2 regions of the Agrobacterium salinitolerans genome follow, and region 1 is predicted to be linked to the other one. Evidence: riboswitches for the same ligand, from Rfam matches in the RefSeq annotation. Region 1 holds a riboswitch; the other holds the start of a gene.
The links. Region 1 has a riboswitch for cobalamin ahead of O9X91_RS21175 (CbtB domain-containing protein). Riboswitches for the same ligand answer to the same signal wherever they lie in the genome.
Positions count from the first base shown of each region.

Region 2: another riboswitch for cobalamin. It lies ahead of O9X91_RS16945 (acyl-CoA thioesterase); the one in region 1 lies ahead of O9X91_RS21175 (CbtB domain-containing protein).

Region 1 is NZ_JAPZLN010000007.1:60,848-68,495, forward strand. Features, by position in the region: gene O9X91_RS21160 (metallophosphoesterase) at 1-749, shown strand, start outside; gene O9X91_RS21165 (c-type cytochrome) at 1,010-1,444, shown strand; gene O9X91_RS21170 (cytochrome c) at 1,536-2,456, shown strand; cobalamin riboswitch at 2,523-2,750, shown strand; gene O9X91_RS21175 (CbtB domain-containing protein) at 2,912-3,094, shown strand; gene O9X91_RS21180 (CbtA family protein) at 3,106-3,816, shown strand; gene O9X91_RS21185 (hypothetical protein) at 3,821-4,135, shown strand; gene O9X91_RS21190 (type 1 glutamine amidotransferase family protein) at 4,310-4,876, opposite strand; gene O9X91_RS21195 (GNAT family N-acetyltransferase) at 4,898-5,386, opposite strand; gene O9X91_RS21200 (MerR family transcriptional regulator) at 5,590-6,003, opposite strand; gene O9X91_RS21205 (hypothetical protein) at 6,064-6,411, opposite strand; gene dmeR (Ni(II)/Co(II)-sensing transcriptional repressor DmeR) at 6,541-6,813, shown strand; gene dmeF (CDF family Co(II)/Ni(II) efflux transporter DmeF) at 6,891-7,648, shown strand, end outside.
Region 2 is NZ_JAPZLN010000004.1:370,237-377,884, reverse strand. Features, by position in the region: gene O9X91_RS16955 (methionine synthase) at 1-718, opposite strand, end outside; gene O9X91_RS16950 (DUF1852 domain-containing protein) at 746-1,729, opposite strand; cobalamin riboswitch at 2,010-2,200, shown strand; gene O9X91_RS16945 (acyl-CoA thioesterase) at 2,300-3,136, shown strand; gene O9X91_RS16940 (LysR family transcriptional regulator) at 3,139-4,026, shown strand; gene O9X91_RS16935 (hypothetical protein) at 4,018-4,185, opposite strand; gene O9X91_RS16930 (ATP-binding cassette domain-containing protein) at 4,192-4,497, shown strand; gene nikE (nickel import ATP-binding protein NikE) at 4,633-5,430, opposite strand; gene O9X91_RS16920 (nickel import ATP-binding protein NikD) at 5,430-6,215, opposite strand; gene nikC (nickel ABC transporter permease subunit NikC) at 6,212-7,063, opposite strand; gene nikB (nickel ABC transporter permease subunit NikB) at 7,063-7,648, opposite strand, start outside.

The sequences.
Region 1 (7,648 bases):
CCGAGAGCCCGAAAAAGCTCGCAGACGCGATCGACGCCTTCAACCGCGAGGAATTGGCCTTCGTGGTAACGCTCGGCGATATCATCGATCGCGGCTTCGACAATTTCGACGCGATCCTTGCCGTTTACGACGGGCTTCGACACCGCTCGGTCCTGCTGCCGGGCAATCACGATTTCGCCGTCGCCGCCGAGCATTTGCCGGCTATCCACGCCCGCCTCGGCATGTCCGCCCCCTGGCATGATTTTTCCATCGGTGATATCCGCTTCGTCGTGCTTGACGGCAACGAGGTCAGCCTGTTCGCGCCGCCGCCTGGCGATCCGCGACGCGCGCTTGCCGCAGACCGGCTGAAGCGCCTCAACGATGCGGGTGCCATCAATGCGCAGGACTGGAACGCCTCGCTTGGCGACGAGCAGTTCGAATGGCTGCGGGAGGTTTTGCAAAAGGCGGATGCGGCGGGCGAAAAAGTGATCGTTCTCTGCCATTATCCTGTCTATCCGGAAAACGCCCACAACATGTGGGACGCGCCGCGTATCCTTGAGCTTCTCGGCTCCCACCCGTCAGCCGTCGCATGGTTCAACGGCCATAATCACGAGGGCAATTACGGCCTGTTGGGCAATACCCACTTCGTGAATTTCAAGGGCATGGTCGATACGCCTGACCAGAACACCTTCGCCATCGCCGATGTCTTCGGCGACCGCATAGCGATCCGTGGTTTTGGGCGTGAGGAAGACCGCATTTTGGCCCTCTAAACCGGGCCTTGGCTTCTCCAATCGGCAACTGCGTGGGGGAATACGCCGCGCCGCTTGCTTTCAGCCAATTATTCTCATTCAGCCTGCCGTCAGAGTGAGGCCCTAGAGCCGGGGGGTGACCTGCATTGTCACCTCGTCTTAGGCTTCTGTTTTCACGATGGAATTCACCGCAATGTGACTTCTTTTCGCCATCCGGAAAGGGCATCCTCGCGCCGTTCCATCTAGCGCCCGGTGTCCCGGCCGGAATCAAGGAGAGTTGCATGAAACTGAAAACCATCACGGCGGCCATGTTGTTCGGCTGTCTTTGCGCCGGAGCGGTCTACGCTGCCGGCGAAGTCGAAAAACGTGAAGGCATGATGAAGCAGATCGGTGGGGCGATGGGTTCGCTTGCCGCCATCTCCAAGGGTGAAAAGCCCTTTGACGCCGATACCGTCAAGACTGCCGTAACCACCATCGGCGCCAATGCCAAGGCTTTCCCGGACCAGTTCCCCGTGGGCTCAGAGACCGGCAGCGCGGCTGCTCCCGCCATCTGGGAAAACTTCGACGACTTCAAGGCCAAGGCCGCCAAGCTCGGCACGGATGCGGACATGGTTCTCGCCAATCTCCCCACCGATCAGGCCGGCGTCGCCACCGCCATGAAGACGCTCGGCGCCGATTGCGGCGCATGCCACCAGACTTATCGTCTGAAGAAGTAGTCGCAGCACTTTGAAAACGCCGCTTCCCGGCGGCGTTTTCTCAAGGCACGAAAGACATCTGACCGGATCAGGTGAGAATGGGGAGAGGGGCATGTCCTCCATCTGGACGAAACTCGTCGGCGGGGCCGTCGTCGCGGCCATTGCGGGCTACGGCATTTTCGCCTGGGTTACCGCGCCGCAGCGGCAGGCGCCGAGCCATTGGGTGAGCCTGGGCGAACCGGATCTGGCCAATGGCGAAACGCTGTTCTGGGCGGGCGGCTGCGCAAGCTGTCATGCAGCACCCGACGCGAAGGGCGAGGCGCTGTTGACGCTTTCGGGCGGGCAGGCGCTGAAAAGCCCTTTCGGCACCTTTCATGTTCCCAATATTTCCTCTGATCCGCAGCACGGCATCGGCGGCTGGACGCTGGCCGAATTCGGCGATGCGATGACGCGCGGCGTCGGCAGGAACGGCGAACATCTTTACCCGTCCTTTCCCTATGCTTCCTATGCTCGCATGACGCAGAAGGACATCAACGATCTCTTCGGTTATCTGAAGGTTCTGCCCGCCAGCCAGAATGACGCGCCGGATCACGACCTGCCTTTCCCGTTCAACCTGCGCATGGCCTTGGGCGGCTGGAAATTCCTTTATTTCGATCCCGCCGCACCGCCGCGCGTCGAACTCGCCAATGCCAATGCCGAATTGCTGCGCGGCCAATATCTGGTGGAGGGCCCGGGCCATTGCGGCGAATGCCATACGCCCCGCGACGCGCTCGGTGGTTTCCTTGCGGGTAAATGGCTGGCCGGTGGCCCCAACCCGGAAGGCGAGGGCCGCATTCCCGACATCACCCCCGGTTCGCAAAGCATCGGAAGCTGGGCCGAAGCCGATATTGCCAGCTATCTCGAAACCGGCTTCACGCCGGAATTCGACAGCGTCGGCGGCTCCATGGTCAAGGTGCAGCAGAACATGGCGCATCTGACCACCGAAGACCGCGATGCGATCGCCGCCTATCTCAAGGCCATTCCGGCGCGGTAACCCTCAGCCGAGGCGAGGCACGCGGGTCGAAAGCAGGCCTGCCATTGACTCCTGCATCTGCCCGACGGATAACATGTCCGTGATGGTTCCTTCCGGGCGTTCCGGAAGGTGAAAAGGGAACACGATAGGGAGAAATCCTCATTCGTGGCTGCCCCCGCAACTGTGAGCGGAGAGCCTGAAACGAAATGCCACTGGCAAGCCATATCGCCTCCATCAAGGGCGAAGGCGATGCCGGGAAGGTGTTTCAGGTTTTGACCCGTAAGCCAGGAGACCTGCCATCGCGGAAATATCCATGCCGGCGGGGTGTCCGGAAGAGCGGAATTTCAGGGTGGTGGCATCAATGCCTCCCTGTATCAGTCTCGTATCCCCGTGGTGAAGTATATCGCATGCGGTCCTGCGGCTTTGCCGTTCGGCCGCATCTAAAGGCGCGGGGTCGCGCCGGGAGAGGGGTCACCATGTCCACCAACCTGAATACGGCCAATTCAGCCGTTTCCGTAAAAACAGCCAGCGTCGCGCAGTCGCTGACAGCGATCGTGCTTGGCCTGTTCGTCGTCGGTTTTGTCGGCTTTTCCCATGTGGAAGCCGTTCACAATGCCGCGCATGACACGCGTCATGCCAATGCCTTCCCCTGCCATTGAGGGGAAACGGCATGTCGTTTTTTCGCAATATCGTCTTCACCGCCATTCTCGTCGGTATCCTTGGTGGCTTTGCCGTTTCCGCCATGCAGGCTTTTGGCACCACGCCGCTCATCCTTCAGGCGGAAACCTATGAAAGCGCCGGCGAAGCGTCCCACAGCCATGATGCGCCGGCGCCCGGCGCTGCCGTTCCCGCCCATGAGCACAATGACGAGGCCTGGGCTCCCGCCGATGGTTTTGAGCGCACGGCCTATACCGTCGCCGCCAATGTCTTGACCGCCATCGGTTATGCGCTGGTGCTGACCGGCCTCATGTCGCTGCGCGGCACCAATACCGGCTGGCGCGAAGGCCTTCTCTGGGGCGTTGCGGGTTTTGCCGCCGTCATGCTGGCCCCGATGATCGGCCTGCCGCCGGAACTGCCGGGCAGCCCGGCCGCCGCCCTTGAGGTGCGCCAGATCTGGTGGCTCGCCACCGTTGCCGCAACCGCGGGCGGCATTGCACTGATCGCGTTCCGCCGCGAACCGTGGGCAGCTCTGCTCGCGCTGGTGCTGATCGTCGCGCCGCATGTGGTGGGCGCCCCCCTGCCGCCGGAAGGCGAACATGCGCTGGCGCCACTGCCGCTGGAACGTCAGTTCATCGTTGCCGCCACCATCACCAGCTTCGTCTTCTGGGCGTTGCTTGGCACGTTGAGCGCGTTTTTCCTGAAGCGCTTCCAAGAGGCTTGAAACCATGCACGACGCAGCGGAATGGAGTGAGGAGCTCGATGCGCTGCGTTTTGCCGTTCCCGGCCACGGCGCTTTCTGCGCCGTGCACCGCCTTGCCTTCAAGGCCGTCCTCGGGGCAATCCCGGGGCGCGAGGCGGCTCTCTCCTGCTTTCATGAACACCAGGCTGCTTTTATCGCTGCTGCGCTCAGTAAGATAAAACGCTCGAATTTGCCCGCGGGTCGCAGCCTGCATCTGAACAGCCGCGATATTCGCCGTGCGATTGCAGGTGAGGGCGATGCTTCGGCGGCGCGGGTGTGCCGGGTGCTTGATCGATATTGACTTGCTCCATATTCCCACCACCGTCATCCCGGCCTTGAGCCGGGTTCCCGTCAACGCGCGTCTGCGCGGCGGGAAGAGTCTTTTTCAGCCCAAGGACTTAGGCTGGCTGGATTCCGGCTAAAGGTTGGAGTGACGGGGAAGTGGAGGGTTGTGAAGCATTGAGGCGGATGCGCCTCAGCGATGCTCCGCCGCAAAAACCTGAAGTTCCGCCTCGGCTTCCGGACCAAAGAGGCCGAGGCTTTTCAGAATTTCCACCGCGAAACTCACCGGTGCGCTGCCGGGTGCCGTGACGATGCCACCATCGCTGACCGCTTTGGGCTGATCGCGATAATGCGCCTCACCGCGATAGGCCGGATAGGCCTTGTGGGATGCCAGCGAATTGCCGGTATGGGCGATATCGTTCAGAACACCCGTGCCGCCGAGCGCACTTGCCGCCGCGCAGATGCCGGCCACCAGCCGATCCCTGTCGCGAAACCGGTGCACCAGCCCGCCAAGATCGACAGCCGTTCCCTTTTCCCAGCTGAGACCGCCGGGAATGACGAGCGCATCGATGTCAACGGGATCAAGCGCATCATAGGATGTGTCCGGCGTCACCTTCAGCCCGCCCATCGACGTCACCGGCCCACCATCAGGGGTGGCATAGACGATTTCGACGCCGAGATAGCTGCGCGCTGCCGCCGTAAGCAGCGCCGGCTCCCAGTCGGCAAAATCCTGCGCGAGCGCAATGGCGATCCGTGTCATGACCGTCTCCGTGGGCTTTAATCAGGCGATGGACTGCATGTAGCGCATGCCGGTAACCGGCCGCGGCGCGAAATCCATGTTTTCGTAGAAACGATGCGCCGCCACATTGCCGGTCGTGGCGCTGACGGAAAGATAATCGCAGCCGAGCCGCTTGGCGATATCCCGCGCGCGGGAAACCAGATGCTGGCCGGTGCCATGACCGCGATGGCCGTCACGCACGAAGAGATGATGCAGCTCCAGTCCGCGCCGCCCTTCCTGCGCCCTGTAGAGCGGCAGAAGCAGGGCGTAACCGATCAGCGCGCCATCGGCTTCGGCGACGAGACCATGCACCCAGGGCAGGGCGCCGAACAGGTCGCGCTCAAGCTTCGCCGGCGTGATCGCCGCCGCATCGCCATGGTAGGAGGCAAGCAGCGTGATCATCTCATTGAGTTCGGGCAGATCGGTCTTGCGCGCGCCGCGAATGATGACGACGGGCGGTCTTTCCAGTGTCAGGGAGCTATCTTCGGTCATTTTTTCGGTCCTTTGGTCTTATCGGTGCCGTCAGGACGTTTGAAAACAACAAAGCCGCCTGACGGCGGCTTGTTGACAATATGATCTGTCGAGCCGCCCTTAGAGGAAGGCCCAAAAATACGAGCAGGAGATGGGTGCGCGTTCGTTGATCATGGGAAATGCAATGCGCTCGAATCCATATTCTGTCAAGCCCGGTTTTCGGCTCAATGCTCGCCCTCGCACATGCCGTGGTTGGAAAGCGCGCGGATGACGTAGCAATCCTCGATCGAATGGCCGTGGCAATGGGAGACGATGCGTTCCAGCTCGTGTTCCAGCTTCTTCAGGCTGGCAATCTTCTCGCGCACGTCAGCAAGATGTTCGGCGGCGATGCGATCCGCACCCTCGCACGGCATTTCCCGGTGCTGACTGAGCGCGATAAGTTCGCGAATGGCATCAATGTTGAGGCCGAGATCGCGCGCATGGCGGATGAAGGTCAGCCTTTCGAGGTCGGATTTCTCGTAACGGCGCTGGTTTCCCTCCGAACGATCCGCCTCGCGGATGAGGCCCATCTGCTCGTAATAGCGGATCGTCGGCACCTTCACGCCGGTGCGTTTCGATAGTTCACCGATGGACAGCATGGCTTTCTCCATATCTCCAGTCTCTAGAGATATGGCTTTTTCGCGCCCGGTTCAATGGCCTCAAGTGGCGTCGTTGACGCCAAGAGCATGGGCCAGCGCCTTCAGAATCTGCGATTCGAGGCTTGCCATGTCCGGCTGGGCGGAAGCGGCCACGTCAGCATTGGCGCCAGTTGCGGCGGAAGCGCCGCTATCCATGTTCCAGAGAGCAGCGGCCAGGCTGGCGGAGGCACCGGCAAGCGGGGCTACGGCAGTGGCGACATTGCCTGCCACCGAAATGGCGCGATGGGCCGCCCGCGTCAGCTCCTGCAAAGCCTCGGTGGTGGACTGGCTCTCCCGGTTGTGCGCAGGCGCGATGCCGCGGACCGGAGAGGCGAAATTGATGCTGCTGGTTGCTGCGATAGTCGTCATGACTGTGAGTCCCCTAGTTCTGATGGGGCATTTTTAAGGTCCGAAACATTCCCGAAGATTGCGTCATGCACGCCTTGTGCAAAAAGTAGACGAAATATAGTATACCCCCCTATAGTATATGAGGTGCATATGTCCCACACGATCCGCAACAAGGACAAGTTGCTGGCCCGCATCCGGCGTCTGAAAGGGCAGATGGAGGCGGTGGAGCGCGCATTGGACGAGGCCAAGCCCTGCGGTGAGGTGCTGCAATTGCTCGCCTCCGTGCGCGGCGCGCTTTCAGGCCTGACCGGGGAGGTGATGCAGGAGCACCTGCACGAACATGTCGTTCATGCCGAAAATGAAGACGAGAGGGCGCGGGCGGCGGAAGAGCTGGCCCAGGTGCTGAAGACCTACATCCGGTAGGTCGACGCAGGCCAGCAGAACCGAAAAAGCCGGCACAGCTGAGAAGCGCCGGTAGAGTCGAGAGAGGATTGAGCGACATGACGACGACTTCCGAGCCTTTCGCCACGGCGGAGCATCACCATATTTATCTCGGTCAGAATCATGAGCGCAATGAAAGGCGCGTCTGGATGGTCATTGCATTGACCACCGTCATGATGGTGGCGGAGATTGTCGCCGGCCACTGGTTCGGCTCCATGGCGCTGACGGCTGACGGATGGCATATGTCCACCCATGCGGGCGCAATGCTGATTTCGGCGCTCGCTTATCTCTATGCAAGGCGCGAGGCGCGCAATCCGCGCTTCAGCTTCGGCACCGGCAAGTTCGGCGATCTCGCCGGTTTCGCCAGCGCCGTCGTGCTCGCCGTGGTGGCGCTGCTTATCGCGGTTGAAAGTGGCCTGCGCCTCATCAGCCCCGTCGAGATCGATTTCAACCAGGCGATTCTCGTTGCCGTCATCGGACTTGTCGTCAATCTCGTAAGCGCCGTGCTGTTGAAGGATGACCATCACCACGATCATGGCCACGGCCATGGCTCGCATGCCCATCACGGCCATGGCAGCCATGCCCACCACGATCACGGTTCGCATGCGGAGCAGGGTGCAAAGGGCGGGCGGGACAATAATCTGCGCGCCGCCTATCTGCATGTGCTGGCGGATGCGCTGACCTCGGTCCTTGCCATCGTTGCACTGCTGCTCGGCAAGTGGAACGGCTGGAACTTTCTCGACCCGTTGATGGGTATCGTCGGTGGTCTGGTCATTGCCCGCTGGTCATGGGGGCTCATTCGTTCCACGGCAACGAC
Region 2 (7,648 bases), on a different contig from region 1:
GGAAAGTTTCCTCATACTGCCGCCACTCCGACCCAAGAGTCTTTTTCCAGTCCGTATTGGCCTTGATACCGTAGCCGTAGCAAATATGAACGGCAGTCTCACATTTCAGGCCTTCGATTGCCTTTTCCAGAGTGGCAACACCCCAGTCATTCACCTCATCGAAGAAGACATTAAATGCGGGTTCATCGAACTGGATGATATCCACCCCGGCAGCCTCCAGTTCTCTGGCCTCCTGGTTCAGGATCCCGGCGAATTCCCAGGCCAGCTTTTCGCGACTTTTATAGTGATCGTCGAAGAGCGTATCGATCATCGTCATCGGCCCCGGCAGAGCCCATTTGATCGGCTGTTTGGTCTGCTGACGCAGGAACTTGGCGTCTTCGACAAAAACCGCCTGTTTGCGCGACACGGCGCCGACGACTGTCGGAACGCTCGCATCATAGCGATCCCGGATTCTGACGGTCTCGCGTTTTTCGAAATCGACACCATCGAGATGCTCGATGAATGTCGTGACGAAATGCTGGCGCGTTTGCTCGCCGTCGCTGACGATATCGATACCTGCCTGCCGCTGGTCGTCCAAGGACAAGCGCAAGGCGTCCTGCTTGCCCTCGATCAGTTCGTCATCCTGCAATTTCCAAGGCGACCAGAGTTTCTCAGGCTCCGCAAGCCATGAAGGTTTCGGCAAGCTGCCGGCGGTTGACGTGGGCAACAGTGTTTTCATGATGGGGGACCTTATGCTTTCAGTTCATCAAAGGGCGTGTTTGGTAGACCATTGCTCAAGAACAGTCCCATAGGGTTTGATGAAGTGCTCCTCAGCGAACCTTCCCTGCTCGACAGCCAGCCGGCTACGCTCTTCGCGATCGTAGACGATACGCGTCAATGAGTAGTCCTGATGCCCGAGACTCGGGCGATAACAGGCCCCTGCCGCGGAATTGGCATTATAAATTTCGGGCCGGTAAATCTTCTGAAAAGTCTCCATGGTGCTGATTGTGCCGATGAGCTCGAGATTGGTGTAATCGTCGAGCAGATCACCGAGGAAATAGAATGCAAAAGGCGCGACGCTGTTCGGCGGCATGAAAAAGCGAACCTTCAATCCCATTTTCTGGAAGTATCGATCGGTCGACGACAATTCATCCTGCTGGTATTCGACACCCAATACAGGGTGCTGATTACCGGTCCGGCCGTATGTCCTGCTGCTGGAGGCACTCAGGCAGATGACCGGAAGTTTTTGAAAGTGTTCTTTGTAGGCATCTGAATTCAGGAAACACTTGAACAGGTTTCCATGCAGATCGCCAAAATTCTCCGGCGTGCCAAATGCCGGGCGATCCTTATTGTAAGCCGGCAGCACGACGCTGAAGTCATAATCCCGAACATACGAGGAGAAATTATTCCCGACGATGCCTTCGATGCGTTCGCCTGTCTTATGATCGACGATATTCGTTTTCAGGATTTCGATCAGGGGGAAAGCATCAGTATTGCCTTCAGCATCAATCCTCATCTCGACGGAAACGATCTCGAGCTGGACAGAATAACGATCGTTTTTCGGATTGTCCCAATGCGCCAAGGCGTTGAAGCGATTGTCGATCATCCTCAGCGCGTTGCGCAAATTCTCCCGGCGGCTCTCCCCTCTGGCCAGATTGGCGAAGTTAGTCGTGAGCCGCGTATTTTCCGAGGGTTGATAATCCTCGTCAAAAGGAATGCTCTTGAGAGAGAACGTAAATTCACCGCTCATGGCAATATTGTTCTCATGGACCGAGAAAAACCCTGAATCTGTTTCTTTTTCTTTCAGTGCTCTCATTTTTTCTCTCGTGTTTCTCAATCAACAATCTTTAGCTTGTCTATGGCCTGGAGCGCGCCCCTCTTATGCCTGAGCCGTTGATGGAGAAAAATTGATTTCATTTCATTGAAGCATGAGCCGTCCTCATGGTTTTGGGTAAGCGACATGGCTTGCGGGACAAGTGGGTCTGGCCCGCCGACCGGAAACGAGGCCTTGACCCCACGAGCGGCATGGGACATTGGTTTACCGTCGTGGTTCTGTGGACGACAGTCCGGAGCTAAGAGGGAATTCGGTCAGATGCCGGAGCTGCCCCCGCAACTGTAAGCGGCTAGCGAACGTCCATTTTTGTCACTGGGTTTATCCCGGGAAGACGGGCGGGAGCGGTCATCCGCGAGCCAGGAGACCTGCCACGACAGATAACGTCCACGGGCGGGGTGTCCCGGAGTGCCGCTTTCGCGATCGGCATCTCCGCGCCGTCGTCTCTGCGTCATTGCCCAGCCCTGCCACAACCTGATGGCAGCGCCGATGATCAGCACCGACACGACAGACAAGCCCATGCAGCACCTGTCGACAACACAACTCGTCGATATCGTCTTCCCTGGTGACACAAACCATCACGGAACTCTGTTCGGAGGGACCGGCCTCGCCCTTATGGATCGAGTCGCTTTCATCGCGGCGACCCGCTTCGGGCGCGCACCCTTCGTGACCGCGTCCTGCGAACGTATCGATTTCAAACAGCCCGCACGCATCGGGCACATCGTCGAATTCACGGCAAGACCCGTCAAGGCTGGCCGCCGTTCCCTGACTGTTGAGGTCGAGATGGTGGCAGAGACGATTGTCGGCCGTCAACGGCATACCTGTACGCGCGGCGTCTTCCATATGGTTGCCGTTCCAGAGGGCGAGAACGCGGCGCATTACGCCTTACCCAAACTGCTTCCCGAGGACGCGCCGGGCGAAAGCGATATGCTTGCCATGGTCGAAATCGTCTTTCCGGATCAGGCTAACAGCGTCGGCCGGATGTTCGGGGGCGAGGCAATCGCCTACATGACAAAAGCTGCGTTCGTGACGGCATCGCGCTACTCCGGCAAGCTAGTGGTGCTGGCATCATCCGAGCGTATCGACTTCGCAAGGCCAATCGAGATCGGCGAAATCGTCGAGGCGGAGGCACGTGTCGCGAGCGTTGGCCGCAGTTCCATGTCCGTCGAGACAAAACTCTGGTCGGAAAACCTTCTGACGGGCGAGCGGCATATCACGGCTACCGGACATTTCACCATGGTCGCGGTCGACGAAGATCACCGGCCGGTTCCTGTTCGAGAAAGCGAACAGATAGAAGTCTTTCCCCTCGACCAAGGAGGCGCATAACGATGCTGGACAGGCAACATCTGTCGATCCTGCGCGAAGTCGATCGCATGGGCAGTCTGACGGCGGCGGCAGAACGGCTGAATGTGACCCAGTCCGCGCTGAGCCACACGATCCGCAAGCTCGAAGAACGCTATGGGGTCTCCATGTGGGAAAAGGACGGCCGCAATCTTCGTCTCACCGAGGCCGGCCGCTACATCGTCGCGCTGGCGCAGCGCGTCCTGCCACAGATCGAAAGGGCTGAGGATGTCTTGTCCGACTACCGCTACGGACAGCGAGGCTCGCTCAAGATCGGGATGGAATGCCATCCCTGTCACCAATGGCTGATGGGCGTGACAAAGCCCTATCTGGTAGACTGGCCGCATGTGGACCTGGAACTGACGACATCATTTGCTTTTGGCGGCGTGGCGGCGCTGACCGGATACGAGATCGATATCCTGATCACCCCGGACCCGATCGAAGCGCCTAGCATCCATTATCTACCGGTGTTCGACTACGAACTGGTTCTTGCCGTACCGGCCGACCACTCTCTGGCGGCCAAGGACCATGCCGAACCTGCGGATCTGCTGGATGAAACGCTCTTCACCTATCCTGTGCCACCCGAGCGGCTGGATGTGTTCACGCATTTCCTTGCGCCTGCAAATTGCCGCCCGCGCCACCACCGGAATGTCGAGACCACGGAAATGATGCTACAGCTCGTCGCGGCCGGTCGCGGCGTCAGCGCCATCCCGAACTGGCTGGTGCGTCGGGAGGCCGCCGAGCTCGGAGTTCGTCCCGTCAGTATCGGCAAATCAGGGATACAGAAGAGTATTCACCTCGGTTTGAGAAGCGGCGAAGAGGCCGTTGACTTCATCGCCGGTTTTCTCGCGACGTCGCGCATGGCCTCAGCCTGACACATCGTTGTCAGCATCGACATTGCTGTAATAGAGCTTGCCGATCTCGATCGGCTCACGGCCCTGGCTGCGGCGGTGAATATTGCTGTCGCGCAGGGAACAGACGCCGCCGCAATATGCCTGCTGGTAAAACTCGTCGCGTTTGCTGACATCAATCATCCCTCAATGATAGCGCCATCGCCTCAGGTGAGCTCAGCGACCAATGATGGCGTTCAAATGCCGCATTGTACACGACCAGATGAGGTGTCTGGAGGAGAGCTCCAGCGTCTTGCAATTGCCCGTTTCCTGCTGTTCAAGCCAATCTGCCTGGTAGCCGATGAGCCGACCTCAAGGCTCGATCCGCTGGTGCAAAGGCAGACGATAGAGCTTCTCCGCGATCTCGTGGATGAGCAGCGCATGAGCCTTCTGCTGACCAGCCATGACCTCCGTCTTGTCCGGGCGGTGGCTGATGACGTCGTCCAGCTAGGTTGAGAATTGCACCAACATGGGGCGGATTGGCGGATGAGAACAGGCAGTGAAGGGCGGATTTGCTGAGTTGAGGACTAAGTTATTGGTTATACTCGATACTCAACATACGCGAAGCAGTGCCTTCTAACGCGTCGAGACCTACACGCAACCGGAGCGCTTGTGGGGTAGAGCCGGCAAAACGGCGTCCTTCAGGAGGCGAGACGCCGGATGCGACAGCCGCTCGATCTCCCCCGTCGCACATTCTTCGACGATTTTACCTTCCTCCATCACGATAACCCTGTCGGCAAAACGCTCGACCAGCCTTAGATCGTGGGTGACGAAGAGGTAAGCAATACCTTGTTTCTCCTGCAATTCGGATAGCAACGCGAGCGCCGAGACCTGAAGGTGGATATCGAGGTTCGACACGGCTTCGTCGAGAATGATCAGCTTGGGTTTCGGCGCGAGCGCGCGGGCGATGCAGATCCGCTGCAACTGGCCCCCGCTGACCTGCGATGGCAGCCGATCGGCGATGTCGGCCGACAGCTGCACCATGTCGAGCAGTTCGGCGACGCGGGCGTCACGCGCGGATGCATCGAGGCCTGTCAGGTGCCTGAGCGGCTCGCTGATGGCGGCCCGGACATCGAGGCGCGGGTTTACCGCACTCAGGGAGTCCTGAAACACCAGCGTCACTTCGCGGCGAAACAGCCGTTCGCCTTTTCCAAGCTTATCGATTGGCGTGCCCCGGTAGGACACCGCACCGCTGTCGAGCCGTTCAAGCCCGCACAACAAGCGGGCGAGCGTGCTCTTGCCGCAACCACTGCGGCCGAGAAGGGCAACGGTCTCACCATCGTTGATCGAGAGCGAAACCTGATCCAGCACTTTACGCGGCGCGCTGGCCCCGACCACCGAGAAAGTCCGATAGGTTTTGCTGATGTTATCGGCGCTGATCAGGATCATCAGGCAAGCTCCATTCCGTAAAGCGCGAGATGGGCCTCCACCAGCATGCGCGTGACCTCATGGCGTGGAGTGCTGAAGATCTCCTCGACCGGCGCCTGCTCCACCAGCATGCCGAAATCCAGCACCGCGACGTCGTCGGCGAGCCTTGCCACCACGCCCATGTCGTGCGTAACCAGCAGGACGCCGAGGCCACGCTCCCGCGCAAGCTTTTCGATCAGCTCAAGGATGCGCATCTGCACGACGAGGTCCAGGTCGGTCGTCGGCTCGTCGGCAAAGAGGTAGGGGGCTTCGCTCAGCAACGCCAATGCGATCATCATGCGTTGAAGCATGCCGCCACTCATCTCGAAGGCATGCATGTCAAGAACCCGCTGCGGCTCCTCCAGGCCCACTTCGGCCATGGCCAGTTCAATCCCGTGCTCCGCGTCCGCTCCATGGCGATCAAGCGCTTTCAACGTTTCGACCGCGTGGTCGCGCATGGTAAGGACGGGATTGAAGGCGCTGCGCGGGTTTTGCATGATCGTCGCGACATGCCTGCCACGCAACTCCCGCGCTGGCATCGATTTGCCGTCTAGCAGCACTTCGCCGGCTTCGAGCAGCACGCCCGGCGGCAATACCCCGAGACTTGCCGCACAGGCCATGGATTTGCCCGATCCGCTGGCGCCGACCAGGGCCAGCACGCGGCCGGGCTGCAGCGTCAAAGACAGGTCATCGACAAGAACATGTGCATGGTCGCCATGAGGCGCGGTCACCGTCACGTTGCGAATGGAAAGGCTCTTCGCTGTCAGTGGCAATGTTCTGCCCTCAGATGCGGGTCGAGGCGGTCGCGCAGCGCATCGCCGAGGATGTTGAAGGCCATGACGGCGATGAACAGCGCAAAACCGGGCCAGAAGATCAGCATCGGCGCGGTCCAGACGAATTGCCTTGCATCGCTGATCATCACGCCCCATTCGGCAGTCGGCGGCGTCACGCCGAGGCCGAGGAACGACAGGCCGGAGACATGGAGCATCATATGGCCGATATCGAGTGTCGCGAGCACCAGGAGCTGCGACAGTGTAGCGGGCAGCAGGTGCTCGACGAAGATACGGATTGGCCCCGCACCACTGAGACGCGCCGCCAGCAGGAATTCCCTGTGCCGCAGCGACAGCACGATGCCGCGGACGATGCGCGCGTACCATGCCCAGTGCGATAGCGCGATCGCGATGATGACATTGACGAGGCCGGTTCCGAGCATGCCAATCATGAAGAGTGCCAGAACCAGCGTCGGGAAGGTGAGGAACGCATCGGTGATCCGCATGATGATCTGGTCGACACGACCGCCGATAAAACCGGATATGCCGCCGATGGTGATACCGAGACCCAGGATCACCACGAGGGTGATTGCCACGGAGCCGAGCGACACGCGCGTGCCCGCGATCAGCCGCGAAAAAATATCCCTGCCGAGATGATCGGTTCCGAGCAGAAAGGTCGCGTCGGGCGCCCGCAGCCGCTGGGTCAATTCGACCTGGTCGGGATCGTGCGGCGATATCCACGGCCCCGCGATTGCCGCCAGCACAAGAAGGACGATGATGCAGCAAGCGATATAGGTGCTGAGGCGCGGCGCGAGGATTTTCGCCCGTGTCGGTGAGACGGTCATTATTCGACCCCTTCGGCGGATAGCCGGATGCGCGGATCGGCCCAGGCATAGATGATATCGACGATCAGGTTGCAGACGACGAAGATCGTTACCATGACCAGCGTGAAACATTGGATGACGGGATAGTCCCGGTTCATGATGGCCGAAACGGCATAACGTCCGACGCCGGGCCAGCCGAATATGCTTTCGATCACCAGCGTACCGCCCAGCAGTTCGCCGATATGCATGCCCATTGCCGTGATGATCGGCAGCCAGGCATTGCGCAGGATATGTGACCTCTCCACCTCTCTCTCCGAGAGGCCTCGCAGACGGGCGTAGCGGACATGTCGCTGGCCCGCGACTTCAAGCATGCTGGCGCGCAGCAGCCGGGCATTGATGGCGAGCGACATGAAGGAAACCGCAATTGCCGGCATGACGATATTTGCGATACCGCTGCGGCCCATCGGTGGCAACCAGCCAAGGTGCACCGAAAACACCATGACCAGCAGGAAGCCGAGCCAGAAGTTCGGCATGGAAACGCCGAGAAAGGCGAGGAAACGGACCGCCTGATCGGGCCAGCGCTCACGATATCGCGCGGCCCAGACA